Regions from separate parts of the Enterobacter mori genome, predicted to be linked through region 1. Evidence: predicted binding sites of a transcription regulator. Region 1 holds the regulator's gene; each other region holds the start of a gene.
The links. Region 1 encodes CRP, which controls carbon source genes, mostly activating them, when cyclic AMP is high. Its sites were predicted from a motif close to ATGTGANNNNNNTCACAT; they were not measured.
Positions count from the first base shown of each region.

Region 2: the regulator CRP is predicted to act here: its motif matches at 4,158-4,175, upstream of garD (galactarate dehydratase).
Region 3: the regulator CRP is predicted to act here: its motif matches at 1,952-1,969, upstream of ydfZ (putative selenium delivery protein YdfZ).
Region 4: the regulator CRP is predicted to act here: its motif matches at 1,996-2,013, upstream of ompW (outer membrane protein OmpW).

Region 1 covers NZ_CP104285.1:4,342,027-4,349,716, forward strand. The annotation lists gene mdcA (malonate decarboxylase subunit alpha) at 1-1,316, opposite strand, end outside; gene N2K86_RS20620 (hydrolase) at 1,545-2,567, shown strand; gene N2K86_RS20625 (YheU family protein) at 2,564-2,782, shown strand; gene N2K86_RS20630 (phosphoribulokinase) at 2,813-3,682, shown strand; gene N2K86_RS20635 (OsmC family protein) at 3,769-4,173, opposite strand; gene crp (cAMP-activated global transcriptional regulator CRP) at 4,485-5,117, shown strand; gene N2K86_RS20645 (YccS/YhfK family putative transporter) at 5,175-7,262, shown strand; gene argD (bifunctional acetylornithine/succinyldiaminopimelate transaminase) at 7,341-7,690, opposite strand, start outside.
Region 2 covers NZ_CP104285.1:4,104,600-4,112,289, reverse strand. The annotation lists gene agaV (PTS N-acetylgalactosamine transporter subunit IIB) at 1-44, opposite strand, end outside; gene kbaZ (tagatose-bisphosphate aldolase subunit KbaZ) at 65-1,372, opposite strand; gene N2K86_RS19395 (DeoR family transcriptional regulator) at 1,612-2,415, shown strand; gene garD (galactarate dehydratase) at 2,463-4,034, opposite strand; gene N2K86_RS19385 (MFS transporter) at 4,448-5,782, shown strand; gene garL (2-dehydro-3-deoxyglucarate aldolase) at 5,798-6,568, shown strand; gene garR (2-hydroxy-3-oxopropionate reductase) at 6,589-7,479, shown strand; gene garK (glycerate 2-kinase) at 7,556-7,690, shown strand, end outside.
Region 3 covers NZ_CP104285.1:2,120,345-2,128,034, forward strand. The annotation lists gene N2K86_RS10155 (mannitol dehydrogenase family protein) at 145-1,608, shown strand; gene ydfZ (putative selenium delivery protein YdfZ) at 1,651-1,854, opposite strand; gene N2K86_RS10165 (universal stress protein) at 2,143-2,574, shown strand; gene N2K86_RS10170 (GntR family transcriptional regulator) at 2,609-3,295, opposite strand; gene ydfG (bifunctional NADP-dependent 3-hydroxy acid dehydrogenase/3-hydroxypropionate dehydrogenase YdfG) at 3,387-4,133, opposite strand; gene dcp (peptidyl-dipeptidase Dcp) at 4,277-6,310, shown strand; gene uspF (universal stress protein UspF) at 6,399-6,833, opposite strand; gene N2K86_RS10190 (MgtC family protein) at 7,090-7,690, opposite strand, start outside.
Region 4 covers NZ_CP104285.1:2,552,255-2,559,944, reverse strand. The annotation lists gene N2K86_RS12115 (TonB-dependent siderophore receptor) at 1-384, opposite strand, end outside; gene N2K86_RS12110 (septation protein A) at 565-1,104, opposite strand; gene N2K86_RS12105 (YciC family protein) at 1,118-1,861, opposite strand; partial or broken gene N2K86_RS12100 (YkgJ family cysteine cluster protein) at 1,887-1,976, opposite strand; gene ompW (outer membrane protein OmpW) at 2,160-2,792, shown strand; gene yedF (sulfurtransferase-like selenium metabolism protein YedF) at 2,836-3,069, opposite strand; gene yedE (selenium metabolism membrane protein YedE/FdhT) at 3,066-4,277, opposite strand; gene trpA (tryptophan synthase subunit alpha) at 4,447-5,256, opposite strand; gene trpB (tryptophan synthase subunit beta) at 5,256-6,449, opposite strand; gene trpCF (bifunctional indole-3-glycerol-phosphate synthase TrpC/phosphoribosylanthranilate isomerase TrpF) at 6,460-7,690, opposite strand, start outside.

The DNA of each region.
Region 1 (7,690 bases):
GCCACCTCGACGGCGTCGAGTTTTTCCACGAAGGTTGGCTTCACGCCCGCCTGGAAGGTTTCCACCATCTGCACCACGAGTTTTTTACCGCGCTGCATCGGGTCGGGCTCGGTGATCATGTTCAGCCAGGCAGGGGTGGCGTGGCGACGACCGTGCGGGTCATGGCCCATGTTTGGCGCACCGCCAAAGCCAGAAAGACGACCGCGGGTCACGGTGGAGGAGTTGGCGTAGCCGTCAACCTGCAGCGTGGAGCCGATGAACATATCCACCGCGTACTGGCCTGCCAGCTGGCAGAAGGCGCGGTTGGAACGCATAGAGCCGTCGGCACCGGTAAAGAACACGTCCGGACGGGCGCGGATGTACTCTTCCATCCCCAGCTCGCCGCCGAAGCAGTGCACGCTTTCCACCCAGCCGCTTTCAATGGCGGGTATCAGGGTTGGATGCGGGTTCAAGGTCCAGTGTTTACAGATTTTGCCTTTGAGTCCGAGCTGTTCGCCGTAGGTGGGCAACAGCAGCTCAATCGCCGCGGTGTTAAAGCCGATCCCGTGGTTCAGGGACTGCACCTGGTGTTCCGCGTAGATGCCTTTAATCGCCATCATCGCCATCAGGATATGTTCCTGTTTGATGAGGCGCGGGTCGCGGGTGAACAGCGGTTCGATGAAGAACGGCTTGTCGGCAACCACCACGTAGTCAATCCAGGAGCCTGGAATATCCACGCGCGGCAGATCGCACTCGTCTTCCACCAGCTCGTTTACCTGTGCGATGACGATACCGTCGTGGAACGCGGCGGCTTCCACCAGCGCCGGGGTATCTTCGGTACTCGCCCCGGTGTAGAGGTTGCCTTTACGGTCCGCTTTAAAACCGGCAATCAGCGCCACGTTGGGCGACAGGTCGACGTAGAGACGTGAATACAGTTCGATGTAGGTATGGATCGCACCGATTTCGAGCTGACCGTCTTCCAGCAGCTGCGAGATACGCAGGCTTTGCGTCCCGGAGAAGGAGAAGTCCAGCTTGCGGGCGATGCCTTTTTCAAAGATATCAAGATGCTCACTGCGGCCAACGCTCGGCATGATCATATGCAGGTCGTGAACGATTTGCGGGTTCACTTCAGCGAGTGAGCGGGAAAGGAAATCCGCCTGCTTCTGGTTGTTGCCTTCCAGCACGACTTTGTCGCCCGGGGCGATCAGTTTTTCCAGCATGGCGACAAGATCGCCGGTTGGCAGTACTTTGCCCTGCACCGGTACGGACGCCAGACGGCGCGCTTTCTCGCTGCGTCGTGTGTTCCATTGCCGGGTGGGTGTTTGCCCAGATAACATTATTAACCTCCTGATTCAGCACATCATTCTGATTTGCTTAACGTTGAGTAAAGTCTGCGCTCTGGCGAGAAAGGCATCAATTAAGCGTAGAGCGGAATCATTAGCCTGAGAGTAATAATCAAGGTAAAGATTTGTGATCGGGATCAGTTCATGGTTCGGAAATCCAGGCTAAACGGGGTACAATTCGGAAGGTATAGTAAATTTCTGACAAGAATCAGCATCGCCCTTATGACCCAAATCATTCCATCAGACTTCGACATTGCAGCCGAAGAGAGCGCAGAGTTCGTGCCCATGCGCGGCGTGGCTAACCCCCACCTGCAAACCATGCTGCCGCGCCTGATCCGCCGCAAGGTGCAGTTCACCCCGCACTGGCAGCGCCTGGATTTGCCGGACGGCGACTTTTTAGATCTCGCCTGGAGCGAAGCGCCGGAGCAGGCCCGACACAAACCTCGCCTGGTGGTGTTTCATGGTCTGGAAGGCAGCCTGCACAGCCCCTACGCCCACGGTTTAATCGAGGCGGCGAAAGCCCGCGGCTGGCTGGCGGTGGTGATGCATTTTCGCGGCTGCAGCGGCGAGCCGAATCGCCAGAAGCGTATTTATCACTCCGGGGAAACCGAAGACGGCACCTGGTTTTTGCACTGGCTAAGAGAGAACTTTGGCACGGTGCCAACGGCGGCGGTGGGCTATTCGCTGGGCGGCAATATGCTGGCCTGCCTGCTGGCGAAAGAAGGTAATGCGGTGCCGCTGGATGCCGCTGTTATTGTCTCCGCTCCCTTTATGCTCGAGCAGTGCAGCTACCATATGGAAAAAGGGTTTTCCCGCGTCTATCAGCGCTACCTGCTCAACCTGCTGAAGGCCAACGCCGCGCGCAAGCTGAAGGCCTACCCGGACACGCTGCCGGTTAGCCTGCAGCAGCTCAAGCGCGTGAAGCGTCTGCGCGAGTTTGACGATCTGATCACCTCGAAGATCCACGGTTTTGCCGATGCGATTGACTATTACCGTCAGTGCAGCGCCATGCCGCTGTTGAATCAAATCACCACGCCGACGCTAATCATCCACGCCAAAGACGATCCGTTTATGGATCATCACTCCATTCCGGCACCGGAGCATTTACCGGCCAACGTGCAGTATCAGCTCACCGAGTACGGCGGGCACGTCGGCTTTGTTGGCGGCACGCTGCGCAGGCCGAAAATGTGGCTGGAAACCCGCATCCCTGACTGGCTCACCTCTTTTCTGGACGGTAAAAAATGATTATCCCCTGGCAGGATCTCGCTCCCGAAACGCTCGATAATCTGATTGAAAGCTTTGTATTACGTGAAGGCACCGATTATGGTGAACAAGAACGTTCGCTCGAACAAAAGGTCAGCGATGTTAAGCGCCAGCTGAAAAGCGGCGACGTGGTGCTGGTGTGGTCCGAACTGCATGAGACGGTCAATATCATGCCCCGCAACGCGTTTCACGGCTGATCTGTAAACCTTTCCAGTCAGGGAGTTGCTATGTCTGCCAGACATCCGGTTATTGCCGTTACGGGCTCGAGTGGTGCGGGAACCACCACCACCAGCCTCGCATTTCGCAAGATTTTCGCACAGCTGAATCTCCAGGCGGCAGAAGTGGAGGGCGACAGCTTTCACCGCTATACGCGCCCGGAAATGGACATGGCCATCCGCAAGGCGCGCGATCTGGGCAAACACATCAGCTATTTCGGCCCGGAAGCCAACGATTTCGGCCTGCTGGAGCAAACCTTTCGCGAATACGGGCAAAGCGGTACCGGGCAGTCCCGCAAGTATCTGCACACCTACGACGAAGCCGTTCCCTGGAACCAGGTGCCGGGGACATTCACCCCGTGGCAACCCCTGCCGGAGCCGACGGACGTGCTGTTTTACGAAGGGCTACACGGCGGCGTGGTCACACCTCAACACGACGTCGCGCGTCACGTGGATCTGCTGGTCGGCGTGGTGCCGATTGTTAACCTTGAGTGGATCCAGAAGCTGACGCGTGACATGAGCGAGCGCGGGCATTCTCGCGAAGCGGTGATGGATTCCGTCGTGCGTTCCATGGAGGACTACATCAACTTCCTGACGCCGCAGTTCTCCCGCACCCACATCAACTTCCAGCGCGTGCCGACGGTGGATACCTCCAACCCGTTTGCGGCCAAAACAATCCCGTCGCTGGATGAGAGCTTCGTCGTCATCCATTTCCGCAATCTCGAAGGCATTGATTACCCCTGGCTGCTGGCGATGCTGCAGGGCTCGTTTATTTCGCACATGAATACGTTGGTGGTGCCGGGCGGAAAAATGGGGCTGGCGATGGAGTTAATTATGACGCCGCTGGTCCAGCGACTGATGGAAGGGAAGCAGATTGCGTGAGTTGTTTTGCCCGGTGGCGCTGCGCTTACCGGGCCTACGTTCGTGCTTTTGTAGGGCGGGTCAGCGAAGCGCCACCCGCCAAAAGATTATGCCTCGATCACTTCATACGAATGGGTGATTTTTACCGCTTTTTCCAGCATTAACGCCACTGAGCAGTACTTCTCCGCAGAAAGGTCTACGGCGCGTGATACTGCGGCATCTTTCAGTTCTTTCCCGGTCACGATAAAGTGCAGATTAATGTGGGTGAACAGGCGTGGCGCCTCTTCGCGACGTTCGGAAGTAAGCTTCACTTCGCAATCGGTCACATCATGACGACCTTTTTGCAGAATCGACACCACGTCAATTGCGCTGCATCCACCCGCTGCCATCAGCACCATTTCCATTGGGCTTGGGGCTTTATCGCCGGAGTTACCGTCCATCAAAATCTGGTGTCCTGACGCGGACTCGCCCAGGAACGTTAAACCTTCAACCCACTTCACGCGCGCTTGCATATTCTTAAACTCCAACGTTGCATTTTTGGTGACAGATTACGCGTGCGTTACATTTCTCGCAATGGAAGGCGACCTGCATCATGCTGAAGCGAGACACCAGGAGACACGCGGCGAAAGCTATGCTAAAACACTCTGGATGCTACAGTAATACATTGACGTTACACATGTATGCAGAGGACATCAAACTTTACTGGCTGCGAAACGTTACGGTAGCCGACTTCCCAGGGTATGGGTAAGAATTCGATTGCAACCCCAGAGTCCGGATGCATCTTATGACTCTGGTGACAGCTTATAACAGAGGATAACAGCGCATGGTGCTTGGCAAACCGCAAACAGACCCGACTCTCGAATGGTTCTTGTCTCATTGCCACATTCATAAGTACCCATCAAAGAGCACGCTGATTCACCAGGGTGAAAAAGCGGAAACGTTGTATTACATCGTTAAAGGCTCGGTGGCAGTGCTGATCAAAGATGAAGAAGGGAAAGAGATGATCCTTTCTTATCTGAACCAGGGCGATTTCATCGGTGAACTGGGCCTGTTTGAAGAGGGCCAGGAACGTAGCGCCTGGGTTCGTGCAAAGACAGCATGTGAAGTGGCTGAAATTTCTTACAAGAAATTCCGTCAGTTGATTCAGGTTAACCCTGACATCCTGATGCGTCTTTCTTCACAGATGGCGCGCCGTCTGCAGGTGACGTCTGAGAAAGTGGGTAACCTCGCCTTCCTGGACGTGACCGGTCGTATCGCGCAGACACTGCTGAACCTGGCGAAACAGCCAGACGCCATGACCCACCCTGACGGCATGCAAATTAAAATTACCCGCCAGGAAATTGGTCAAATCGTCGGTTGCTCCCGTGAAACAGTGGGCCGTATCCTGAAAATGCTGGAAGATCAAAACCTGATCTCCGCCCACGGTAAAACCATCGTGGTTTACGGAACGCGTTAATTCCGCTTAAACGGCGTGCCATCGCAAGGTGTCACGCCGTTTTTGTCTCTACTCCCCATGTGGCGCAGGCTGATCTATCACCCGGAAGTTAACTACGCACTGCGACAAACGCTGGTGTTGTGCCTTCCTGTGGCCATAGGGCTGATCCTCGGACACCTCCAGCAAGGTCTGCTGTTTTCCCTCGTTCCCGCCTGCTGCAACATTGCCGGTCTGGACACGCCGCATAAGCGCTTTTTCAAACGTTTGATCATCGGTGGCTGCCTGTTTGCTGGCTGTAGTCTCGCCGTACAGCTCCTGCTTGCCCGTGATATCCCGCTGCCGCTGATCCTGACCGTGCTGGCGATGACGCTTGGCGTGACGGCGGAAATCAGTTCGCTGCATGCGCGCCTGCTGCCCGCCTCGCTGATTGCGGCTATCTTCACCCTGAGCCTCGCCGGGAATATGCCGGTGTGGGAGCCGCTGCTGATCTACGCCCTTGGCACGCTCTGGTACGGGGTGTTTAACTGGTTCTGGTTTTGGCTGTGGCGGGAACAGCCGCTGCGTGAATCCCTGAGCCTGCTCTATGTGCAGCTTGCGGATTACTGCGAAGCCAAATACACCCTGCTCACCCAGCATACCGACCCGGAGAAATCTCTGCCGCCGCTGCTGACGCGCCAGCAAAAGGTTGTCGACCTGATAAGCCAGTGCTACCAGCAGCTGCACATGCTTGCCGCCAACAAGAACCACGAATACAAACGGCTGCTGCGCACCTTCCAGGTAGGGCTGGACCTGCAGGAGCATATCTCCGTCAGCCTTCACCACCCGCAGGAGGTGCAAAAGCTGGTGGAGCGTAGCCATGCCGAAGCGGTGATCCGCTGGAACGCCCAGACCGTCGCAGCGCGGCTGAGGGTACTGGCTGACGATATTCTCTATCACCGCTACCCCACGCGATTTAACATGGACAAACAACTCGGCGCGCTGGAGAAAATTGCCCGTCAGCACGCGGATAACCCGGTCGGCCAGTTTGCCGCCTGGCACTTCAGCCGCATCGCCCGCGTGTTGCGTACTCAGCGTCCGCTTTATCCGCGTGACCTTATGGCGGATAAGCAGAAACGTCTGCCGCTGCTGCCCGCGCTCAAAAGCTATCTGTCACTGAAATCCTCCGCCCTGCGCAACGCGGCGCGGATAAGCGTGATGCTGAGCATTGCCAGCCTGATGGGCATGGCGCTGCACCTGCCGAAACCCTACTGGATTTTAATGACCGTGCTGTTTGTCACACAGAACGGCTACGGGGCCACGCGAGTACGTATCTTCCACCGGGCTGGCGGAACGCTAGCCGGGCTGATTATTGCGGGCGTGACGCTTCACTTCCACGTGCCGGAAGGCTATACGCTGGTCGGGATGCTGGCGATCACCATGGTGAGCTATCTGATCATCCGTAAAAATTACGGCTGGGCGATGGTGGGCTTTACGGTCACGGCGGTGTACACACTGCAGCTGCTCACGCTCAACGGCGAACAATTTATCGTGGCTCGTCTGGTCGATACGCTGATTGGCTGCCTGATTGCCTTCGGCGGCATGGTCTGGCTGTGGCCGCAGTGGCAGAGCGGGTTGCTCAGGCAGAACGCCCATGACGCGCTGGAAGCCGACCAGCAGGCCATTCGCCTGATCCTCAGCGACGACCCGCAGCCCTCCCCGCTGGCGTATCAGCGGATGAAGGTCAACCAGGCGCACAACGCCCTGTTTAACTCGCTCAACCAGGCCATGCAGGAGCCGGGGTTTAACTCGCACTATCTTGCAGACATGAAGCTCTGGGTGACGCACAGCCAGTTTATCGTCGAGCACATTAACGCCATGACCACGCTGGCGCGCGAGCACACGATGCTGACGCCGGATCTGGCCCAGCGCTATTTGCAGTCGTGTGAAATTGCGTTGCAGAGATGCCAGCAGCGTCTGGAGTATGACTCGCCGGGCGAGGCGGGGGATTCGAATATTCTGGAGGCGCCTGAAACGCTGACCCATGGGCCGATGAGCACCCTGGAGCAGCATTTGCAGCGCGTTCTGGGGCATTTGAACACCATGCACACCATTTCGTCGGTGGCATGGCGTCAGCGCCCGCATCACGGGATTTGGTTAACGCGCGTGTTGAAACGAACGCCGTACTAATTTTGCCGGATGACGCTTCGCTTATCCGGCCTACGGTTTTGTAGGCCCGTGCAAGCGCAGCGCCGCCGGGCAATGAGGTTATCCCCGAACGATCTTCCCGACCGCCGAGGCAAAGCGGGTTAACCCGTCTTCAATATCTTTTTCTTCCACCACCAGCGACGGCGCAAAGCGCATCACGTCCGGTCCGGCATTGAGCACCATCACACCTTCGTGGGCGGCGGCGTGCAGAAAATCACGCGCGCGGCCTTTGAACTGCGGCTTCAGCTCGGCGCCAATCAGCAGCCCCATGCCGCGGATCTCGCTGAAAACATCATATTCATCGTTAATCCGCTGGAGATGCTCCACGAACAGCTCACGCTTCGCGCTAACGCCGTTCAGCACCTCAGGCGTATTGATAATATCAAACGCGGCACCCGCCACGGCGCTCG
Region 2 (7,690 bases), 240 kb from region 1:
TGGATCAGGCGTTCGTCGATGCGGCATAAGACAATGTTTGGCATAGCGTTTTCCTCTTTTTTAATTATGCGTTTTGAGTCGTTACGCCTTCGCAGGCGGCATGGTACTGCTGAAGTATGTCCTGAATGTGGTCGATGATGAGTTCCCGTGGTGTTGACTTGAGAGCGCCCTCGCGAACTTTGCTGTACTGCAGCGGCAGGTACTGGCTGATCAGCGGCAGCGGGATCGGTTCATCCGCCAGGTTGCGTACCAGTCGTTCAAAGGCGTCGTCAATCTGGCTATCGGGCCAGTAATAGCGCACGCGGTCAGAGTAGCTGTAGCCGCGCGCCAGGCGACGCGCATTCCCGTCACCGTGGTAATGGCTTTGCCAGTATTCGGGGCGATCAAGCATCACGTTTTCCAGCACATGTCGCAGGTCAGAGCTGGCTTTTGCGGGCAGCAATTCTTCTTCAATGGCGGCCAGTGAGAACAGCGCTTCGCGCAGGGCGAAGGTCAGGGCGGGGCCAACTTTCAGGATGGCAAAGTGATCCTTGACCAGCTGGCGCAGCGCCTGCGGCGTCTGGTAGTCGGTGGAGTGCGCTTCAAACACCAGCGTGTCATAGGCTTCCACCATTTTGCTCAGCGCGACGGCTTTCTGCGGCTGGTAGTCGCAGACGTGCGCGTGGTCGAACTCCACGCCAGGCTGGACCACCAGGCCAATAATGCGTGGCCAGATGTCGCTCAAGCCCTCTTTTTCGAATGCGTGGCGATGTGCTTCCAGCGTGGCGCGGGCGGCGTCTGGCGTGGTGACGTCGAGTTCCGTCAGCGTCTCGTGTGCGCCGCCGGGAACGGGGACTTCGGTACCGATAACGTAAACCAGATCCGATGTGCCAAACTGTTCGCGGCAGGTATTTTCGGCGATTTTTGCCAGACGAGCCGCACGTTGCGCGACGATTGCATCGGTTAACGGCACCGGATCGTCTTCACAGGACATGCTGCAGTCGAGATGGATCTTTTTGAATCCGGCAGCAACATAGCTTTTGATCAGATCGTCGGCATTTGCCATCGCCTGATGCGCAGGCAAATTTTGCCACCGGTTAGGCCCTAGATGATCGCCACCGAGGATCAGCTGTGATGTCGGCAAACCAAGTGACGTGGCCAGTTGGCAGACAAACCCGTGAAAATCCGCAGGCGTCATGCCGGTATAGCCGCCAAACTGATCCACCTGGTTGGAGGTGGCTTCAATTAAGAGCGGCGTCTGATGCGAATGCGCGTAACGAATGGCAGCTTCAAGTACCAATGGATGTGCGGAACAGACGGCATAAATCCCGTTTGCATTCCCCCGTTTATGTTGTTCCACCATATCTGTCAGATGTTTCACTTTCCTCTCCATTTCGGATGGTGATGGTATTCATCTTTCGTTTTGTTTCATTTAATCCTGCATCATGGTGGTATAAAAATAAAACGAAAGATAATAGTTTTCCGATCTGATTCACAAAAGAAACATAATGAAAGGTTTCAGCCGCCAGCATCCTTACGTCTGATGGCAAGACAGGGCTTGCATTCCCGTAAAAGAAAGGCCTTAATAGGCAAAACGAAATGAAACGAAAGTTTATTTATTAAGGATCTCGCATGAGCAGCACTGATTCATCCGCAGAAAAACGCATCACCGGCACCAGTGAAAGGCGAGAGCAGATAATTCAGCGGTTGCGGGCGCAGGGAAGCGTGCAGGTTAACGATCTGTCTCATCTGTACGGCGTATCGACGGTGACGATACGTAACGATCTGGCCTTCCTGGAGAAGCAGGGGATTGCCGTTCGCGCTTACGGCGGGGCGCTGATTTGTGAAGGCAATGCGCCGGGCGCTGAGCCTTCCGTGGAGGATAAAAGCTCGCTGAATACGGCGGTGAAGCGCAGCATCGCGCAGGCCGCAGCCGCGCTGGTCAAACCCGGGCACCGAATTATTCTGGACTCCGGCACCACGACGTTTGAAATCGCCCGCATGCTGCGCCAGCACACGGATGTGATTGCGATGACCAACGGTATGAATGTCGCGAATGCGTTGCTGGAAGCGGAAGGGGTGGAATTGCTGATGACCGGCGGGCATCTGCGCCGTCAGTCGCAATCTTTCTACGGTGACCAGGCAGAACAGTCGCTACAGAATTACCATTTCGACCTGCTGTTCCTGGGCGTTGACGCCATCGATCTCGATCGCGGCGTGAGTACGCACAACGAGGACGAAGCCCGTCTGAACCGCAAAATGTGCGAGGTGGCAGAGCGCATTATTGTGGTCACAGACTCCAGCAAATTTAACCGCTCAAGCCTGCATAAAATCATTGATACACAACGGATTGATATGATTATCGTCGATGAAGGCATTCCGGCGGAGAGTTTGGAAGGATTACGGAAAAGCGGGATTGAAGTGGTGCTGGTTTAAGGTTTTTTACCCTCTCCCCTATGGGGAGAGGGCAGGGTGAGGGGAACTCACGTCACCGGTGCCGGGTTAAACACCGCCAGCTGATTATGCAATCCCCATTGGTCAGAGAAGGTTTTCTTCCGCCCGCTCGCCACGTCCAGAATGAAGTGGAACAGCTTCCAGCCCACATCCTCAATGCTCTCTTCCCCGGTGGCGATGGTGCCCGCGTTGATGTCCATTAAGTCATACCAGCGGTTTGCCAGCTCGGTGCGGGTCGCCATTTTAATCACCGGCACCGCCATCAGACCGTACGGCGTGCCGCGCCCGGTGGTAAAGACCTGCACCGTAATGCCGGATGCGACCTGCTGCGTGCCGCAGACGAAATCGCTGGCAGGCGTTGCCGCATAAATCAGGCCGCGTTTGGTCGGGCGCTGGCCCGGAGAGAGCACTTCGACAATCGCGCTCTGGCCGGATTTGGCAATCGAACCAAGGGCTTTTTCCACCACGTTGGCCAGGCCGCCTTTTTTGTTGCCCGGCGACGGGTTAGCGCTGCGGTCGGTTTGCCCCATATCGAGATAGTTATCGTACCAGGCCATCTCTTCCAGCAGGCGTTTGCCCACCTCTTCGTTGACGGCGCGCGGCGTCAGAAGGTGGATGGCGTCACGCACTTCGGTCACTTCGGAGAACATCACCGTGGCACCGCAGCGCACGAACAGATCGGACGCATAGCCCACCGCCGGGTTGGCGGTCACGCCGGAAAACGCATCGCTGCCGCCGCACTGGGTGCCTACCACTAGCTCAGAGGCCGGGCAGGTTTCACGCTGGCGTTTATTGAGCTTATCCAGATGGCGTTCAGCCACCTGCAAAATATCGTCGACCATCGATCTAAAGCCGACGTGATGCTCGTCCTGCAGACGTACGATGCTGGCATCGTCTACCGGAATCGCTTTCACATCCTCGGTGCCCTGCAGCAGGCGCTCAGGCTGAAGTTTTTCACACCCCAGGCCGATGACCATCACCTCGCCGCCAAAGTTCGGGTTGAGGGCAATATTGTGAATGGTGCGGATAGGTACTACCGCCGCGGGCGCGTTGATCGCCACGCCGCAGCCGTAGAGGTGGTTCAGACCCACTACGCCATCCACGTTCGGGTATTTCGGCAGCAGGTCGCGCTCGATGATTTTCACCACGTAATCCACCACGCCCGCCACGCAGTGCACGCTGGTGGTAATGCCGAGCAGGTTCTTGGTGCCGACGCTGCCGTCCGCGTTGCGGTAGCCTTCGAAGGTATAGCCCTCAAGCGGCGGCAGCGGTTCAGGCACCCGCGTCGCCAGCGGCAGGGTGTTCAGCGGCGGCGCTTTTGGCAGTTCAACCAGCGACTCTTCAATCCAGCTTCCCTGCGGGATCGCGCGGACGGCATAGCCAATAATTTCACCGTAGCGCACGATTTCACCGTGCGCCGGAATATCCACCAGCGCCACCTTATGCCCCTGTGGAATATGCTCAATCAGTTCCAGCCCGTCCGGGAAACGGGTTCCCGCTTTTAAGCCGTTGTCGTTGACAATAATCGCCACGTTATCGGTGTCATGTACTTTTATATAAAACGCCGTCGGCGATGCCTGTCGAATTTCAATGTCGGCCATTGTTCACTATTCTCCAGCAAAGTGTCTGATCATTAATGCAGCCATGCAGATAGTTATTTACTTATTTTCGAAATAAAGATGCTGCTTTCTTAAATAAAGAATGTCAGGACTTGAGATATAAGAGTGTGATCCAGATCACCCCCTAAAGCGAGAGATAGCGCGCGGTGGCTGTGAATACGTGATTTTGTGCAGCAGCGCCCAGTGCTTTGTGCATATGCTCAAAAAATTATTCATTTAAAGTGTGAAAATTGAGCGTTAATCCAGTGTGATGCCAAAAAGTGATGATTATACTGAATCACGTTGATATTGCGTCTGGTTAATTACCTGATATTACCTGCTATCGATAAATAATCAGGAAATGTACTTTCTAAAATTATAAATATAAATTTATCGCTGTGCCTGAGGAAATAAACATGATTCTGGATACCGCTGTAGAATCGAAAAAGGGTGTGCCCACTCGCTATTTAATATTACTGATTATTTTTATCGTCACGGCCATTAACTACGCTGACCGTGCGACGCTGTCGATTGCCGGTACGGAAGTGGCAAAAGAGCTGCAGCTCAGTGCCGTCTCAATGGGGTATATCTTCTCCGCCTTCGGCTGGGCCTACCTGCTGATGCAAATTCCCGGCGGCTGGCTGCTGGATAAGTTCGGCTCCAAAAAGGTCTATACCTACAGCCTGTTCTTCTGGTCGCTGTTCACCTTCCTGCAGGGCTTTGTGGATGTCTTCCCGCTGGCCTGGGCGGGCGTGTCGATGTTCATCATGCGCTTTATGCTCGGCTTCTCGGAAGCGCCGTCGTTTCCGGCGAACGCCCGTATCGTCGCGGCCTGGTTCCCGACCAAAGAGCGCGGTACGGCTTCTGCGTTGTTTAACGCTGCGCAGTATTTCTCGCTGGCGATCTTCTCTCCGCTGCTGGGCTGGCTGACCTTCGCCTGGGGCTGGGAACACGTATTTACCGTGATGGGCGTGATTGGCTTTGTGCTGACCGGCGTATGGGTGAAGTACATCCATAACCCGACCGACCATCCTCGCATGTCAGAGCAGGAGCTGAAGTTCATCTCCGAAGGCGGCGCGGTGGTGGATATGGACCACAAAAAGCCCGGTGAGCAGGTCGCAGGCGGTCCTAAGCTCCATTACATCAAACAGTTGTTGACCAACCGCATGATGCTGGGCGTCTTTTTTGGTCAATACTTTATCAACACCATCACCTGGTTCTTCCTTACCTGGTTCCCGATTTATCTGGTGCAGGAAAAAGGGATGTCGATTCTGAAGGTGGGCCTGGTGGCTTCCATTCCGGCGCTGTGCGGTTTTGCCGGTGGCGTGCTGGGCGGGGTGTTCTCGGATTATCTGATTAAGCAGGGCAAGTCGATCACCCTGGCGCGTAAGCTGCCAATTGTGCTCGGCATGCTGCTGGCGTCGTCCATCATTCTGTGTAACTACACCAACAACACCACGCTGGTGGTTGCCCTGATGGCGCTGGCGTTCTTCGGTAAAGGCTTTGGTGCGCTGGGCTGGCCGGTGATTTCCGACACCGCGCCAAAAGAGATTGTTGGCCTGTGCGGCGGGGTGTTTAACGTCTTTGGCAACGTGGCGTCGATTGCGACTCCACTGGTCATTGGTTATCTGGTCAGTGAACTGCATTCGTTCAACGCGGCACTGGTATTCGTTGGCTGTTCAGCGTTGATGGCGATGTTCTGCTACCTGTTCGTGGTAGGCGACATCAAACGTATGGAATTGCAGAAATAAGCAAAGGTATAAGCGATGAGTAACGATATCTTCCCGAACAAGTTTAAGGCAGCCCTCGCGGCAAACCAGATCCAGATTGGCTGCTGGTCTGCCCTGGCAAACCCGATCAGCACTGAAGTGCTGGGGCTGGCCGGGTTCGACTGGCTGGTGCTGGACGGCGAACATGCGCCAAATGACATCAGCACCTTTATTCCGCAACTGATGGCGCTGAAGGGCAGCCATAGCGCGCCGGTGGTACGCGTGCCGACGAACGAGCCGGTCATCATCAAGCGCCTGCTGGATATCGGTTTCTACAACTTCTTGATCCCGTTCGTGGAAACGGAAGAAGAGGCGGTGCTGGCCGTGGCCTCTACTCGCTACCCGCCGGAGGGCATTCGCGGCGTGTCCGTGTCGCACCGCGCCAACATGTTTGGCACCGTGCCGGACTACTTCGCCCAGTCCAACAAGAACATCACCATCCTGGTGCAGATCGAGAGCCAGCAGGGCGTGGATAACGTCGATGCCATTGCTGCAACCGACGGCGTGGACGGCATCTTTGTCGGTCCAAGCGACCTGGCCGCTGCGTTCGGGCATCTGGGCAATGCGGGTCATCCTGACGTGCAGCGCGCCATTCAGCACATTTTCGCGCGTGCCAAAGCGCACGGCAAACCGTGCGGCATTCTGGCCCCGGTTGAAGCCGATGCCCGCCGCTATCTGGAGTGGGGGGCGACGTTCGTTGCCGTTGGCAGCGATCTCGGCGTGTTCCGCTCCGCCACGCAGAAATTAGCAGACGCTTTTAAAAAATAACCATCACTGAGGAAAAGATTATGACGCTGAAAGTGGGCTTTATTGGCTTAGGTATCATGGGTAAACCAATGAGTAAGAACCTCATCAAAGCGGGTTACTCACTGGTGGTTTTAGACCGTAATTCAGACGCTGTGGCGGAAGTGATTTCAGCTGGCGCAGAAGCGGCCTCGACGGCCAAAGCGGTTGCCGAGCAGTGTGATGTGATCATCACCATGCTGCCAAACTCCCCGCACGTGAAAGAGGTGGCGCTGGGCGAGAACGGCATTATCGACGGCGCGAAGCCGGGACTGGTGGTTATCGACATGAGCTCTATTGCCCCGCTGGCCAGCCGTGAAATCAGCGAGGCGCTAAAGGTAAAAGGCGTGGACATGCTGGACGCGCCGGTCAGCGGCGGCGAGCCAAAAGCCATCGACGGCACGCTGTCGGTGATGGTGGGTGGCGACAAGGCGATTTTCGACAGATATTACGACCTGATGAAAGCCATGGCGGGTTCTGTGGTGCATACCGGTGAAATTGGGGCGGGTAACGTCACCAAGCTGGCGAACCAGGTGATTGTGGCGCTGAACATTGCGGCGATGTCTGAAGCGCTGACGCTGGCAACCAAAGCAGGCGTAAACCCGGATCTGGTGTACCAGGCAATCCGCGGCGGCCTGGCGGGCAGCACCGTGCTGGATGCGAAAGCACCGATGGTGATGGATCGTAACTTCAAGCCGGGTTTCCGTATCGACCTGCACATTAAAGATCTGGCTAACGCGCTGGATACCTCTCATGGCGTGGGGGCACAGCTGCCGCTGACCGCTGCGGTCATGGAGATGATGCAGGCGCTGCGCGCGGACGGTCTGGGCACCGCCGACCATAGCGCCATCGCGTGCTACTACGAAAAACTGGCGAAAGTGGAAGTTGCTCGCTAATGCCGTCCTGCCCGGTGGCGCTTTGCTCACCGGGCCTACGGTCCAGGCCGGATCCGTGCTGTAACAGGCTACAACTATGAAAATCGTAATCGCGCCAGACTCTTATAAAGGAAGCCTCTCTGCCACCGAGGTAGCTCAGGCGATAGAAAAAGGATTTCGGGAAATCTTCCCCGACGCACTTTATGTTTCTGTTCCCGTAGCCGATGGCGGG
Region 3 (7,690 bases), 2.2 Mb from region 1:
TCTGAAATTGAAGTATCAGTATGGTTGATGGCAGTTATTTTTTTACCCCAACTGCCATTCTAGTTGGTGTAGTCAGCAGGCGCTGCCGCTTCGAAAGGAGAGCGGCAGCGGATCGCAGCTTTCATTAATTAACGAGTCTCAATCATGGAAAACCGGTTATTACAGGCGAAAGCGACGCTGCCTCAGTACGATCGCGGCAGCCTCAAGGCGCGCATTGTTCATTTAGGGTTTGGCGCATTTCACCGTGCGCATCAGGCCGTTTATACCGATATTCTTGCGGCTGAACACGGCAGCGACTGGGGATACTGCGAAGTGAATCTGATTGGTGGCGAACAGCAAATTGCCGATCTCAATGCGCAGGATAACCTCTACACCGTCGCGGAGATGTCTGCCGATGCATGGACATCGCGCGTCGTCGGCGTGGTCAAAAAAGCACTGCACGCGCAGGTTGATGGGCTGGAAACCGTGCTGGCGGCGATGTGTGAACCTCAGGTCGCGATTGTCTCCCTGACCATCACCGAGAAAGGATACTGCCACTCCCCGGCGACCGGACAACTGATGCTCGATCATCCGTTAATCGTCGCTGACCTGGAAAACCCGCTTCAGCCGAAATCTGCCCCTGGCGTCGTGGTTGAAGCACTGGCGCGTCGTAAAGCGGCAGGTTTGCCTGCTTTCAGCGTAATGTCCTGCGATAACATGCCGGAGAATGGTCACGTCATGCGTAACGTAACCTGCGCCTACGCGCGTGCCGTAGACGGCGAACTGGCGGACTGGATAGAAGCTAACGTCACCTTCCCGTCAACGATGGTGGATCGCATTGTGCCTGCAGTAACCGCCGATACGTTGGATAAAATCGAGCAGCTGACCGGCGTGCGCGATCCGGCGGGCGTGGCCTGCGAGCCGTTCCGCCAGTGGGTTATCGAAGATAACTTTGTAGCTGGGCGTCCGCAGTGGGAAAAAGCAGGTGCCGAGCTGGTTGCAGATGTCATCCCGTTCGAAGAGATGAAGCTGCGTATGCTCAACGGCAGCCACTCGTTCCTGGCCTATCTCGGCTATCTGGCAGGGTATCAGCACATCACCGACTGCATGGAAGATGAAAACTACCGCGCAGCCGCGCACGCGCTGATGCTAAAAGAGCAGGCTCCCACGCTAAAAGTGAAAGGTGTCGATTTAGGCCACTATGCTGACCTGCTGATTGCGCGCTACAGCAACCCGGCACTGCGTCACCGCACCTGGCAGATCGCGATGGACGGCAGCCAGAAGCTCCCGCAACGTATGCTGGACTCCGTGCGCTGGCATCTGGTGCACCGGAAGCCTTTCCCGCTGCTGGCGCTGGGCGTGGCTGGCTGGATGCGTTACGTTGGCGGTGTGGACGAGCAGGGTGATGCCATTGAGGTGAGCGACCCGCAGCTGGCGGTGATTCAGGCGGCAGTAAAGGGAAGCGCAGAGGGGCAAAGTCGCGTTAAGGCGCTGCTGGGCATTGAAGCCATTTTTGGAAACGAACTTCCGCAGGATGCCGTGTTTGTGAATGCGGTGATGGAGGCCTATCAGACGCTGCTGCAGAAAGGGGCAAAAGCCACAGTGGCACAGTACGCGGTTCAACCGTAATTTATTTCATGCCGCCGCTGGCGGCGGCATGAACCTGCACGTTTAGTGCATTCCCAGACGAATCAGTTCGATCGGTTCGTACCTACCTTCACTTCCTTCCACTTCAACCGTTTTGCTGCGTCGCACCTGCGCAGCGTCCAGCCCCTCGCTGTGAATCGCTTTAATCACGCCGGTGCGGCCGGTGCCGCTAATCATGACCCGGCTGCCGGTGGTAATGGCGTTACGGTTACGGTCGTATGTCATCATGGTATTTTCTCCTCTCTTACTCTTCGCAACGGCGCTATTTTACCTTCTGCCGTTCACGGGCATTATTAATACGCCTCTCGCCGCCTACATTATTTGCTTTTGATCAAGGTCACACTTTTTTTATCCTGTGTGTAGCCCGTTGACGGTTCCGGACGGTAATTTACAAAGGCGACAATTATTTTCCTTAATGGATAATTTCACCCTGCAAGCGTTGAGGGTTTGTTTATATTGCCAATGGCACTCTTGAGTCAGGAAATAATCCTCTCATCGGAATAAGGAGTCAGGCTTATGTACAAGAAAATATTGATGCCTGTAGATGTGTTTGAAATGGACTTGAGCGATAAAGCGGTTCGCCACGCGGCCAACCTGGCAAAAGCCGAAGGCGCGTCGATTACCCTGGTCAACATTCTGCCTAACAGCAGCCGCTCGCTGCTGCGCGGGTTCAACGCGGACATAAAGAAGTTTGAAGAGTATATGACCGCAGAGTCTGAGAAAAAAATGACGGCGTTAAAGCGGCTCTTCGATATTTCGCCGAATGATATTCACTGTAAAGTGTGCTTTGGCAACGTACGTGATGAAATTATCAAGCTCAGCAAAGAAGGAGGGTATGACGTTATTGTCATCGGGTCGAAAAACCCAAGCATCACAACCCATCTGCTGGGGTCAAATGCGGAGTCTATTCTACGCTACGCCACGATTCCGGTATTAGTCGTTCGCTAATCACATCGCCGCACCCGAAAGGTGGCGGCGAATATTACTCTTCGCTAAACCACTCGCTATTTTCCTGCCGAATGAGCTGTACCGATTCGCTAATTTCCTGCAGATGCAGCGTCATCGCGTTTTCCACGCCGTCCGCGTCGCGCTTTTGCAGCGCGCTGAAAATATCATGGTGCTGGCGGAGCAGCATTTCCGGCGGGGAGACATGGTCAAGGCTCATGTAGCGCACGCGGTCGATGGTGGCTTTGATGTTTTCGATGGTATCCCACGCCAGCTGACAATCCGCAATTTGCGCCAGTCTCTGATGAAACTCGTCATCAAGCTGGAAGAAGTCGTTGAGCTGCTTACGGTCAATCGCAATACGTTGCTGATGGAGGTTTTGCTCCAACAGGTAACACTGGTTGTCATCGATAAGCGCTGCGGCGCGACGTGCCACTGCGCACTCAATAGCCTGTCGGACGAAACAGCCATTACGGACTTGTGAAAGGGAAATCTTATTCACATAGCTGCCGCGCTGGGGGCGGATCTGAATCAGGCCATTTTCAGCAAGTTTGATAAACGCCTCGCGCACCGGCTGACGGGAAACGTCAAAACGCACCGAGACCTCTTTTTCAGAGAGCGGCGTTCCCGGCGGGATCAGGCAGTGGACGATATCGCGTCGTAAAATACGATAAATTTGCTGGTTAACGGGCTGGGTAGGATTGAGTTGCGATTCAGCGGCCATGGGTTGTGATTTCTCAGAGAGTTAACCTGAACATACTACCATTCTTTTGCCAGCCATCACATACCCGGCCCGCAGGCCGGGAAGGGCGTAATTAGCCTCTATGGACGCTAAGTCCGGCAAAGCTCTGGCTGACTGGCATCATTTCAACGGTGTTGATGTTGACGTGTTTTGGCAGCGTCGCCACCCACCAGACGGTTTCAGTAATGTCTTCTGGCGTCAGGGCATTGGCGTTTTCGTAAGTTTTGTCCGCTTTCGCGTCATCGCCTTTAAAACGCACGTTCGAGAACTCGGTCCCACCCACCAGACCTGGCTCGATATCGGTGACGCGAATGGCGGTGCCGTGCAGGTCGGTGCGCAGGTTAAGGCTGAACTGACGCACAAACGCTTTCGTCGCGCCATAGACGTTGCCGCCCGCGTAAGGCCAGCTCCCGGCAGTCGAGCCGATGTTGATGATGTGACCGCGGTTGCGCTCGACCATACCCGGCAGCACGGCGCGGGTCATATACACCAGCCCTTTGTTGTTGGTGTCGATCATGTTTTCCCAGTCTTCAACGCTGGCTTTGTGGGCGGGCTCCATGCCCAGCGCCAGACCGGCATTGTTAACCAGCACGTCGATGGCGCGCCATTCTGCTGGCAGATTAGCAATCATCTCTTCAATAGCCGCGCGGTTACGCACGTCCAGCTGTGCGGTCAGGATGCTGTCGCCTAATTCGTCTTTCAGCTCCTGCAGGCGCTCCTGACGGCGACCGGTCGCAATCACCTTGTGTCCGTTGGCGACGAAGCGACGCGTGATGCTTTCACCAAAACCCGCTGTCGCCCCGGTAACTAAAATAATCATCTCACTGTTCCTCAACGCTTTTTGTGTTGTATTAACATAGCACGCTCTAAGGCGCGCCGTTAAGGCAACATTTGTATGACGTCATTGCAGACCGGGGCTGCCTGTCCTACTCTGGGGAGATATACCGTTCTCAGGAGTGAAAGATGTCGGCCAATAACCCTTTTTTTGACATTAGCCTGTTGCCTTATCAGGCGCCGCGTTTTGATGAGATTAACGATAGCCATTATCGCCCGGCATTCGATGAAGCGCTTCGCCAGAAGCGAGCGGACATTGCTGCCATTGTTGCCCAGACCGCTGCGCCAGACTTCACTAACACCGTGCTGGCGCTGGAGAAAAGCGGCGCCATGCTCTCCCGCGTCAACAGCGTATTCTTCGCCTTGGCCTCCGCGCACACCAATGCGTACCTGCAGGCGCTGGAGGAGCAGTTCTCTACCGAACTTGCCGCGCTGGCGAACGATATCTGGTTGAGTGAGACCCTTTTCGCCCGCGTGGAGAGCGTCTGGCAGGATCGTGCTGCGCTGGACGCTGAATCTCGTCGTCTGGTCGAGGAGACGTACCAGCGGTTTATTCTGGCCGGTGCGCGCCTGAATGAAACGGAAAAAGCCGAGCTGAAGGCGCTGAATACCGAGGCGGCCTCCCTGACCAGCCAGTTTAATCAGCGCCTGCTGGCTGCCAATAAAGCGGGTGGGCTGGTGGTGGATTACGCGCATCAGCTTGAGGGACTTAGCGCAGATGAGATCGCTACTGCCGCGCAGGCCGCCGCGGAGAAGGGGCTAAACGATCGCTGGCTCATCCCGCTTCTGAACACCACTCAGCAACCCGCGCTATCAGCGCTGCGCAATCGTCAGACGCGCGAAAACCTGTTTAACGCTGGCTGGACGCGCACCCAGAAAGGGGATGAAAACGACACTCGCGAGCTGATCCTCCGTTTGACGACGCTGCGCGCCCGACAGGCCCGGCTGCTGGGGTTCAAGGATTACGCCAGCTGGAGCACTGCCGACCAGATGGCGAAAACGCCCGACGCCGCACTGGCCTTTATGCGCGGAATAGTGCCAGCCGCGCGTGCGCGTGCAGAGCGCGAGCAGGCCGATATTCAGAACGTGATTGATGACGAGCAGGGTGGTTTCGCCGTGCAGGCCTGGGACTGGGCATTTTATGCCGAGCGCGTGCGCCTCGGGAAATACGCGCTGGATGAATCGCAAATCAAGCCGTACTTTGCACTGAACACCGTACTGCACGACGGCGTGTTCTGGGCCACCAGCCAGCTGTTTGGCATCCGTTTTGTCGAGCGTTTTGATATTCCTGTTTATCATCCCGACGTGCGGGTGTGGGAGATTTTCGACCACTCCGGTGAAGGCATGGCGCTGTTCTACGGTGATTTCTTCGCCCGCGATTCCAAGCAGGGTGGGGCATGGATGGGGAATTTCGTCGAGCAATCCTTCGAGTTTGCTTCCCGTCCGGTTATCTACAACGTCTGTAACTACCAAAAACCGGCGAATGGCGGTATCGCGCTTCTCTCCTGGGATGATGTGATAACCCTGTTCCACGAATTTGGTCATACCCTGCACGGACTCTTTGCCAGCCAGCGCTACGCCACGCTCTCCGGGACAAATACCCCGCGTGATTTCGTCGAGTTCCCGTCGCAGATCAACGAGCACTGGGCCAGCCATCCGCAGGTCTTTGCCCACTATGCGCGTCACTATGAAACCAATGAGCCGATGCCGGACGCGCTGCGCGATAAAATGCTTACTGCGACCCAGTTCAATAAAGGGTACGACATGACGGAACTGCTGAGTGCGGCACTGTTGGACATGAACTGGCACGGGATTAGCGAAGCCGTTTCGAGCGTTGACGCTTTTGAAGCGGAAGCGTTGAAAAAAGAGGGGCTGGACCTGCCCGCCGTCCCGCCGCGCTACCGCAGCAGCTATTTTGCGCATATCTTCGGCGGCGGCTACGCTGCAGGCTATTACGCTTATTTGTGGACGCAAATGCTGGCGGACGATGGCTATCAGTGGTTTGTTGAGCAGGGTGGTTTGACTCGCGAAAACGGACAGAAATTCCGCGAGGCGATTTTGTCGCGCGGGAACAGCACTGATTTAGCTGAACTTTATCGCCAGTGGCGTGGGCACGATCCGAGGATTGAACCGATGCTGGAAAATCGCGGGTTGAGCGAATAGCGTCAGTCTCGTCAGAAAAAAACCGGGCTTCTCGCCCGGTTTTTGTTATCCGCTATCCGTTCGTATCCATAAATGTAAACGCCGCTTTCTATCTTACGACCAGGACAGGGCATTTCGCATGCCGCACCACTGCCGCAGCGTTCGAACCCAACAGATACGTCGATATGTCAGGTTTGTGGGAGGCGATGATAATCAGATCTGCGCCGATCGTCTCAGCGAGCTTAAGGATCTGATCCTTTGGGGACCCCGTGACGGCATGCGTCTGTATTTTGTCTGCAGGGATTTTGAATTGTTTAACGATTTCATCCAGTTTCGCTAAGGCCGCGTGCTGAAACTCTTTCATCTTCGGCATTTCTACGGAGTAGGCCAAACCTAATGATGAATAATACGGAAGCGATGGAATAACAGTAAGAAAGTGAACCTTAGCTGTGTTAAGTGCGGTATGTGCCTGAACGAAGGGGATAACCATGTTTGTCAGGCTATCCTCAGAAATGTCAATTGGAACTAAAATTGAGTTATACATTTGTCCCTCCTGAGTGTTTTTCACACAATTCAGGTTAGACCGTTAATTTCAGGAAAACAGCGAGCAAGCTGTCATAATGGGTACAAATTTCGGTTATGTGATATTCGTGCAGTCGAACATGACTGTGATCTCCTCAATGTGGCGTGACGACGAACGTTTCACGAAAAGGGGCATCCTGGGATGAATCTCTCTGCCTCACGGTCTGTTTTCAGCAAAACGGCAAAGCCTCAACCGGGCGCAAGGCCCGGTATCTGGTTCATATTGCGTGACAGCTTACGGATGCCATAATTTTATTTCCGCCAATATTACCCATAATCAGCTCAAGTAATTTCCGGTATTCCTCACGGGTCATTACCTCGGCCCGTATTTCGGTTTTTCCTTCTGCTTGCGCCGCATCGCAATAAATGGCTTTCAGGCTTAACGTCAACTCTTTCGCCATGTTGACAATATTCTGCCGTACCGCATCTTCATGCTCGTCATTACAGGTGATTTTAAGGACATAACATTTTTCGCCTTCATGGAGCGCGGGCAGTTGATTAATCCGCTGCGCAGCTTCGCGAAGCAAGATGTTGGCGCACAGAATAATCACGCTGGCCATGCCGGCATTCCAGAATTGGCCTAAGCCGCATAACACGCCAATTCCGGCCGAACACCACAGCGTCGCGGCGGTATTAAGACCCCGAATATTCATTCCTTCGCGCATAATAACGCCTGCGCCAAGAAAGCCGATGCCGGACACTATCTGCGCTGCAATACGGCCCGGACTATCGGGGGAGGTCGATACTGAACTTAAAATAAACACGGCCGCGCCCGTGGCAACCAGTGCATTGGTACGAAGCCCGGCCATACGCTGGCGC
Region 4 (7,690 bases), 1.8 Mb from region 1:
GCCGCGCCAGCTGTAGCGTACCGAGTTGCGGGAGGTTACCGGAACACCATCAATCAGAATCAGGGTGTTCTCCGGCCCCATGCCGCGAATATCTATCTGACGGTTATTACCACGGCTGCCCGTCGCGCTGTTACCGGTGAGGTTAACACCGGGCATTTTACGAATAATTTCTGACAGGTCGTTAACCGGTGGATCTTTCTCAATGTCCTTTGCCGTGATGATGGAAACCCCGGGCTGTTGCTTCAGTGCTTCTTCGGCGGTCGCCTGAACGACCATGGTTTCACCCTCGGTGAGGGTATCATCTGCTGCATGCGCGCCATGGCTTAATGCCGTAAGGATGGCCAACGTAAGTGAAGCGGGGGCAAATCTTATTATATTATTCATCAACTCATTTCCATTTGTTAAAAATGCGATGAAGAATATTAATGATAGTGATTCTCATTACAATAAAGTGGCAGTAATCTCCACAAAATCTTCATGATTCAGACATTCTTGAAGAAGACGGTTTAGATTGTGAAAGGAAAGAGGAGAAGGCCAGACCGTGCCGCGATCTGGCCAGGAACATCAGTTTTTATCGTCCTGAGGCATGTGTCGATAGATATAGACACCGCTCAACAGCGTGAAGATCAGCGTCAACGCGGTCAGGCCAAAGACCTTAAAGTTGACCCAGATGTTCTGCGGTAGCCAGAAAGCAATGTAGATATTGGCGAGGCCACAGAGAATAAAGAACACCGCCCAGGCGACATTCAGACGGGACCACACCTCTTGCGGCAGCGTAAGCTCTTTGCCCAGCATGCGCTGGATCAACGGCTTTTTCATCACCCACTGGCTGATCAGCAACGCACCTGCAAACAGCGCGTAAATCACCGTGACCTTCCATTTAATGAATTCATCATTGTGGAAGAACAACGTCAGGCCACCAAATACAGCCACCATAATGAAGGTGATCAGCGCCATTTTTTCAACTTTGCGGTAACGCACCCAGCTGTAAATCAGCACGATAGCGGTAGCAATAATCAGCGCCGTCGTCCCGGCATAAATGTCGTACAGCTTGTAAAACGCAAAAAAGACGACCAGCGGTAAAAAATCAAGAAACTGCTTCATTCTACGATCCCAATTACTGACGAATTAACATATACAGGCGGAACAAGTAGACCAGCAGAACTGCTGATATCAGGTTGCTCAGCGTATTAGCAACGACCGCGCCAACGTTCGGCGTTAACACGGCAAAGTTTGGTGCAAATAATAACAGTAGCGTTTTGGCAAGGAGCCAGCCGATCACAGCAGGTGCCACCAGACGTATGTTCGCCCACGCAAGCCTGATGCTGCTGCGCATCGCAGTAAAGATGCCCATCTTCTCCTGCACAATCATTACCGGCGCGAAAGAGAGCACGATAGCCAGTAATACACCCGGCACCACGACCAGCATAATCCCCATTTGTACCAGCAGCGTGGTTAAAAAGATGAGGATGAAAAGCTTAGGGAGTACTGGCGCGCTGGCGCCAATGGCGCGCAGGGCACTGACGCGATGACCCGCTGAAACGAGCTGAATCATCAGCAGCACGCCGCCCGCCAGAACAGCATTACCGATCAAACCTGAAAATGTGGATGCCGCGGACGCCCGCAGCAGGATCTGCTGTTGCTCTGGCGTCATGTTTTGCACCAGTTCAAATAACCCCACGCTACCGGCAAGATGGTCGCCCTGGCTCAGGCTGGCAATCTGTTCTTCACTCGGTGAGAACGCATGACCAAGCACCACCGTGATAAAGGCGCATAGCAACGCGATCAGTAAAAAGGTAATGAACTGATTGCGGAAAAAATTTCCCGTGTCACGGTAGACGGACTTCGCCGTGATAGACATGCACTCTCCTTGAGTATTGCAGGTGTTAATTAGCCGGCAATTGTACACCGGATAAGAGTGCCGTGGCAGCATCAAGGCTTGTATGGAAAAGCATATCTTTGTAAAGCGGCAGTAATTTTTCGCTCATCACTAAAATTTGATGTAGAACCCACCTGGCGGGTTAAGTTTGATTATCAAAAATTAACCCAGATCAATGAATGTTAACTTACTGGTTTTAATGTGATCTGTGATAGATCACTTAATACTCTTTTGTGAGTATATTCTCATCCGCACTTAAAACCACAACGATGGAGCGGATATGAAAAAATTAGCGGTGGCAGCCCTTATCTTAAGCAGTCTCTCTGGTGGCGCGTATGCGCATGAAGCAGGCGAATTCTTTATTCGAGCCGGTTCGGCAACGGTTCGCCCAACTGAAGGTTCCGATAGCGTACTGGGAATGGGCGGCTTTAACGTCAGCAATAATACCCAGTTAGGTTTGACCTTTACCTATATGGCGACAGAAAACATCGGCGTTGAGCTTTTGGCCGCAACGCCGTTCCGTCATCGCGTTGGCCTTGGGCCGACCGGCGATATCGCCACGGTGCACCATCTGCCGCCGACGTTGATGGCGCAGTGGTACTTTGGCGATGCCAGCAGCAAGGTGCGCCCATATATTGGCGCGGGTGTAAACTACACGACCTTCTTTGACGAGAAGTTTAACGACACGGGCAAAGCAGCCGGGCTTTCCGACCTCAGCCTGAAAGACTCATGGGGTATGGCGGGGCAGGTAGGTCTTGATTATCTGATTAACCGTGACTGGTTGATCAACGCCTCAGTCTGGTACATGGACATTGATACTGACGTTCGTTTCAAAGCCAATGGCCAGCAGCAAAGTATCAATACCCGTCTGGATCCGTGGGTATTTATGTTCTCAGCGGGTTATCGTTTCTAACGCGTGCTCTTCAATGCGCCCTGTTCAGGGCGCATATTATCGATTATTTCTGAATCAAATAACGAATGGTTGGTCCATCCTGCTGAATATCCAGCACGGTATAACCGTGGTTTTTGGCGTCCAGAGGAATGTTATTGATCGACTGCGGGCAATCGCTCACCACTTCCAGAATTTCACCTTTCTTGAGCTGCGGTAGTGCCTCAAGCGTGGCAACAGCCGGGTAAGGACAAGGTTCACCCACCATATCGAGGCGATAGTCAGGCACGATCTCTTTCATGCGGCATTCTCCTGCGTTGCAGTTTTGACGGTGGCACGACGGAAGAAGCGCTTCTCCTGTGCAATAACCAGTAAAAAGGCGATAAGCAGCAGGGCATAGGTCACCACGAGCCCACCGAGTGGGCCAAAGGTGTTCAGCAGATTAACCTTGTCCCAGTTCGTGGCCAGTACGGGGGACACGTCATCCCAGTAGTAGGCCAGGATGGTGGAGCCAATCACATTTCCGACTCCCACCCACCAGTAATGCACCTGACCTTCGACGGCGCGATACATCCAGCCGGTCTCACAGCCCCCTGCCAGCACAATGCCGAAGCCAAACAGCAGCCCGCCGATGACCGCGTTAGGACCCGCCCACATGATTTTCGGTTCCACGCCAAGCTGAACATAGCTGAAGATGCCGATCGCGCTCACGGCCATCCCGGCAATAATGGCTTTCGCCATCATGGTGCGCCCGGTGATCCACATGTCGCGAAACGCTGAGGTAAAGCAGATCTGCGCGCGCTCAATCAGCAAACCAAAGCCAACGCCAAACAGCATTGCCAGCCCCAGTTTTGGATGATTCAGCGCAGTGGACAGCGCCCAGGCGATCATGGCGAAAAAGACCAGCATACCCAGACGAAAACGGCGGCGAGCCTGAGTGGGTTTTTGCGTTAATGGCGATGCGGCGCTAACTTTGGTCATTTTTACCGGAATACGGAAAAACGGCAGAAGCGTGAATTTTGCGCCAAAGTAAGAGCCAATTGCGGTTGCCACGGCAAAAAACCAGGCGTGGAGCGAAAACTGTGGGATCCCGGTGAAGAACGCCGCCAGATTACAGCCCATCGCCAGACGCGCGCCAAACCCTGCGATAATCCCACCGGCTACCGCCTGCAGGATGCGGATACGGCTTTTCGGCATGCGCAGCTTCACGTTGTTAGCCCACAGAGCCGCCGCGAAGCAGCCGCCGAACATCCCGATAATCATCATCCCGTCAATACGGGTGAGCGGGGTACCGTCCAGGTGAATGAGCTTAAAGTAGCCCCACTCTTCAGCGTGGATACCAGCCAGCTGCAGCAGCTGTCCACCCCAGCGGGTAAATTCCCCGGTGACGGCCCAGAAGGTGCCGGTAATGCCAAAATAATAAGTAGAGAGAATACCCGCCGCGATAACGGCCGGTACAGGTGACCAGAACTTAACCAGGTAAGTCTGTTTGAAATGTTGCCATGACATGTGTAAGCCTCTGAACTCAGAAGGTATAAACAGAAAGAAACCGAATCATACGCTTACGGCAGAGTTTGAAAAGTCATTCGCACCGAGAATATCGACGCGATCAATTTTGACGTAACTCGAAAGGGGGATAAGGGGAACCGTCTGGCAGTCACGCCAGACGGGGAGTGCATCATGCTTTGCGGGTTGCCGCTTTCATCTCGGTCACGAAGGTCTTTAGCTCCGCCAGCATCTGGTCTGGCTTATCCACGTTTTTCTCGATGATTTTTACGATGGCGGAACCGGAAATCGCCCCGGCGGCCTTCGCATCGATTGCGGCAGTAACCTGATCCGGGGATGAAATACCAAAGCCCTGCAGCGGAGGCGCGGCATGGTATTCAGCTAGCTTCTCCACCAGATGATGCAGAGGCAACGCCGCTTTATTCTCGGCACCGGTCACGCCCGCGCGGGAGAGCAGGTAGGTATACCCGCGTCCGTAAGAGGCAATCTGGCGCAGCAGTTCATCATCGGCGTTCGGCGGGCAGATGAAAATCGGCGCAACGTTATGGCGCATCGCCGCCTGGCGGAATGGGGCCGACTCTTCAACCGGCACGTCTGCCACCAGAACGGAGTCGACGCCCACGCGCGCGCACTCTGCATAGAACTCATCAATACCGCGGTTAAAGACCAGGTTGGCGTACATCAGCAGGCCGATCGGAATGGTCGGGTGCTTCTGGCGAATCGCTGCCAGCATCTCGAAACACTGGGTTGGCGTCACGCCGGAGGCGAATGCGCGCAGCGTCGCATTCTGGATGGTCGGGCCATCCGCCAGCGGGTCAGAGAACGGAATACCCAGCTCCAGCGCGTCGGCACCGGCTTCAATCAGGGTATCGATAATCTTCAGCGACTGCTCCGGGCCCGGGTCGCCCAGAGTGACGAAGGGAACGAACGCGCCTTCCTGGCGGGACTTCAGTTCAGCAAATGCATTATCGTAGCGTTCCATCAGATTTCCCCTCGTGCTTTCAGAATATCGTGAACGGTGAAGATGTCTTTGTCACCGCGACCGGAAAGGTTCACCACCAGCAGCTGTTCCTTTTCCGGATTTTCTTTAATCATTTTCAGCGCATGCGCCAGCGCGTGCGAAGATTCCAGCGCCGGGATGATCCCTTCGCTGCGGCACAGCGCTTTGAAGGCTTCCAGCGCTTCGTCATCGGTAATGGAGACATAGTCCGCGCGCCCGGTGCTGTTCAGATACGCATGCTGTGGCCCGACGGACGGGAAGTCGAGGCCAGCAGAAATAGAGTAAGACTCTTCAATCTGGCCCTCATCGGTTTGCATCATCGGGGATTTCATTCCGAAGTAGATCCCTACGCGACCGTGCTTCAGCGGCGCGCCGTGCTCACCGGATTCGATCCCGTGACCGGCAGGCTCGACGCCAATCAGACCGACGCTGGTGTCGTCAATGAAATCAGCAAACATGCCGATGGCGTTAGACCCGCCGCCAACGCAGGCGATCACAGCATCCGGCAGGCGACCCTCTTTCTCGAGGATCTGCGCTTTGGTCTCTTCACCAATCATGCGCTGGAATTCGCGTACGATAGTCGGGAACGGGTGCGGGCCCGCCGCGGTACCGAGCATATAGTGCGCGGTTTCGTAGCTGCCAGACCAGTCGCGCAGCGCTTCGTTACAGGCATCCTTCAGCGTTGCGGAGCCGCTGTGCACCGGGATCACTTCTGCCCCCATCAGGCGCATACGGAAGACGTTCGGAGACTGACGCTCAACGTCTTTCGCCCCCATATAGATGCGGCATTTCAGGCCGAGCAGGGCGCTGGCAAGCGCAGAGGCCACGCCGTGCTGGCCTGCACCGGTTTCGGCGATGATTTCGGTTTTACCCATACGCTTTGCGAGCAGCGCCTGGCCCAGCACCTGGTTAGTTTTATGCGCACCGCCGTGCAGTAGGTCTTCACGCTTCAGATAAAGCGTGGTGTTGGTGCCTTCCGTCAGGTTGCGGCATTTGGTCAGCGCGGTCGGACGACCGGCGTAATTTTTCAGCAGGTCGGTAAATTCCGCCTGAAACGCCGGATCCTTCTGCGCGCTGACAAAGGCTTCTTCCAGCTGGCGCAGCGCGGGCATCAGGATTTGCGGGACGTACATCCCGCCGAACTCACCAAAATACGGGTTTAGTAATGTCGTCATCTTCTCTTCCTTAATATGCACGCAGAGTTTTAAAAACCGAGGCCAGTTTGTTGGCATCTTTAATACCCGGTTGGGACTCTACGCCTGAATTGAAATCGAGGCCTGCACAGCCGGTTTTGGCGGCTTCTACGCAGTTGTCCGGGCTTAATCCGCCCGCCAGCAGGACGTTGTCCAGCTTTTCGCCGCTCAGCAGTGACCAGTCGAAACGCTGACCGGTGCCGCCCTGGCCGTTATCGAGTACGTATTTATCCACATGGTTCAGGTTACGCGAGGGCAGGGTCTCGCCGACGCTTTGCGCTTTCCAAATCTGTACCTGAGGCGCCAGCGCTGCGCGCAGGGCATCGATATACGCCTGATCTTCACTGCCGTGAAGCTGTACCGCGCTCAGGGATAACGCCTCGGCTTTTGCCGCAACGTCTTCAATATCTGCGTTGCGGAAAACGCCCACGTAGCTGAGCGGAGCCGCAGCGATGACCTTACGCGCCTGCTCTTCGCTGACCGCGCGAGGAGACGAATCCACAAAGATCAGCCCGCCATAAATTGCCCCGGCTTCATACGCGGCCTGGGCATCCTGTTCGCGGGTTAAGCCGCAGACTTTGTTTTCACCCAGCAGCACGCGGCGTACTGCCGCATTGAGATCGTCATGCTCCATCATGGCGGAGCCAATCAGGAAACCGTTGGCGAAGTGGCTTAACTCGCGCACCTGGGCGTAGCTGTTAATGCCGGATTCGCTGATCACCGTAACGCCAGACCCCAGACGCGGTGCCAGCTGGCGCGTGCGGTTCAGGTCAATGGACAGGTCGCGCAGATCGCGGTTGTTAATGCCGACCACTTTGGCTTCCAGCGCGATGGCGCGCTCAAGCTCTTCTTCGTTGCTCACTTCAGTCAGCACGCCCATGTTCAGGCTGTGCGCGACGGCGGAGAGCTGGCGATACTGCTCGTCGTCAAGCACCGAGAGCATCAGCAGGCAGGCATCGGCCTGGTAGAAACGCGCCAGCCAGATCTGATACGGATCGATAATAAAGTCTTTGCACAGGATCGGCTGCGGCGCGATGCCGCTGACGATCGGCAGAAAATCGAAGCTGCCCTGGAAATATTTCTCATCCGTCAGCACGGAGATGGCGGACGCATGATGCTTATAAATACCGGCAATACGCGCCGGGTCAAAATCGTCACGAATAACGCCTTTCGATGGGGATGCTTTTTTGCACTCAAGAATAAACGCGGTGCGCGCACCCTGC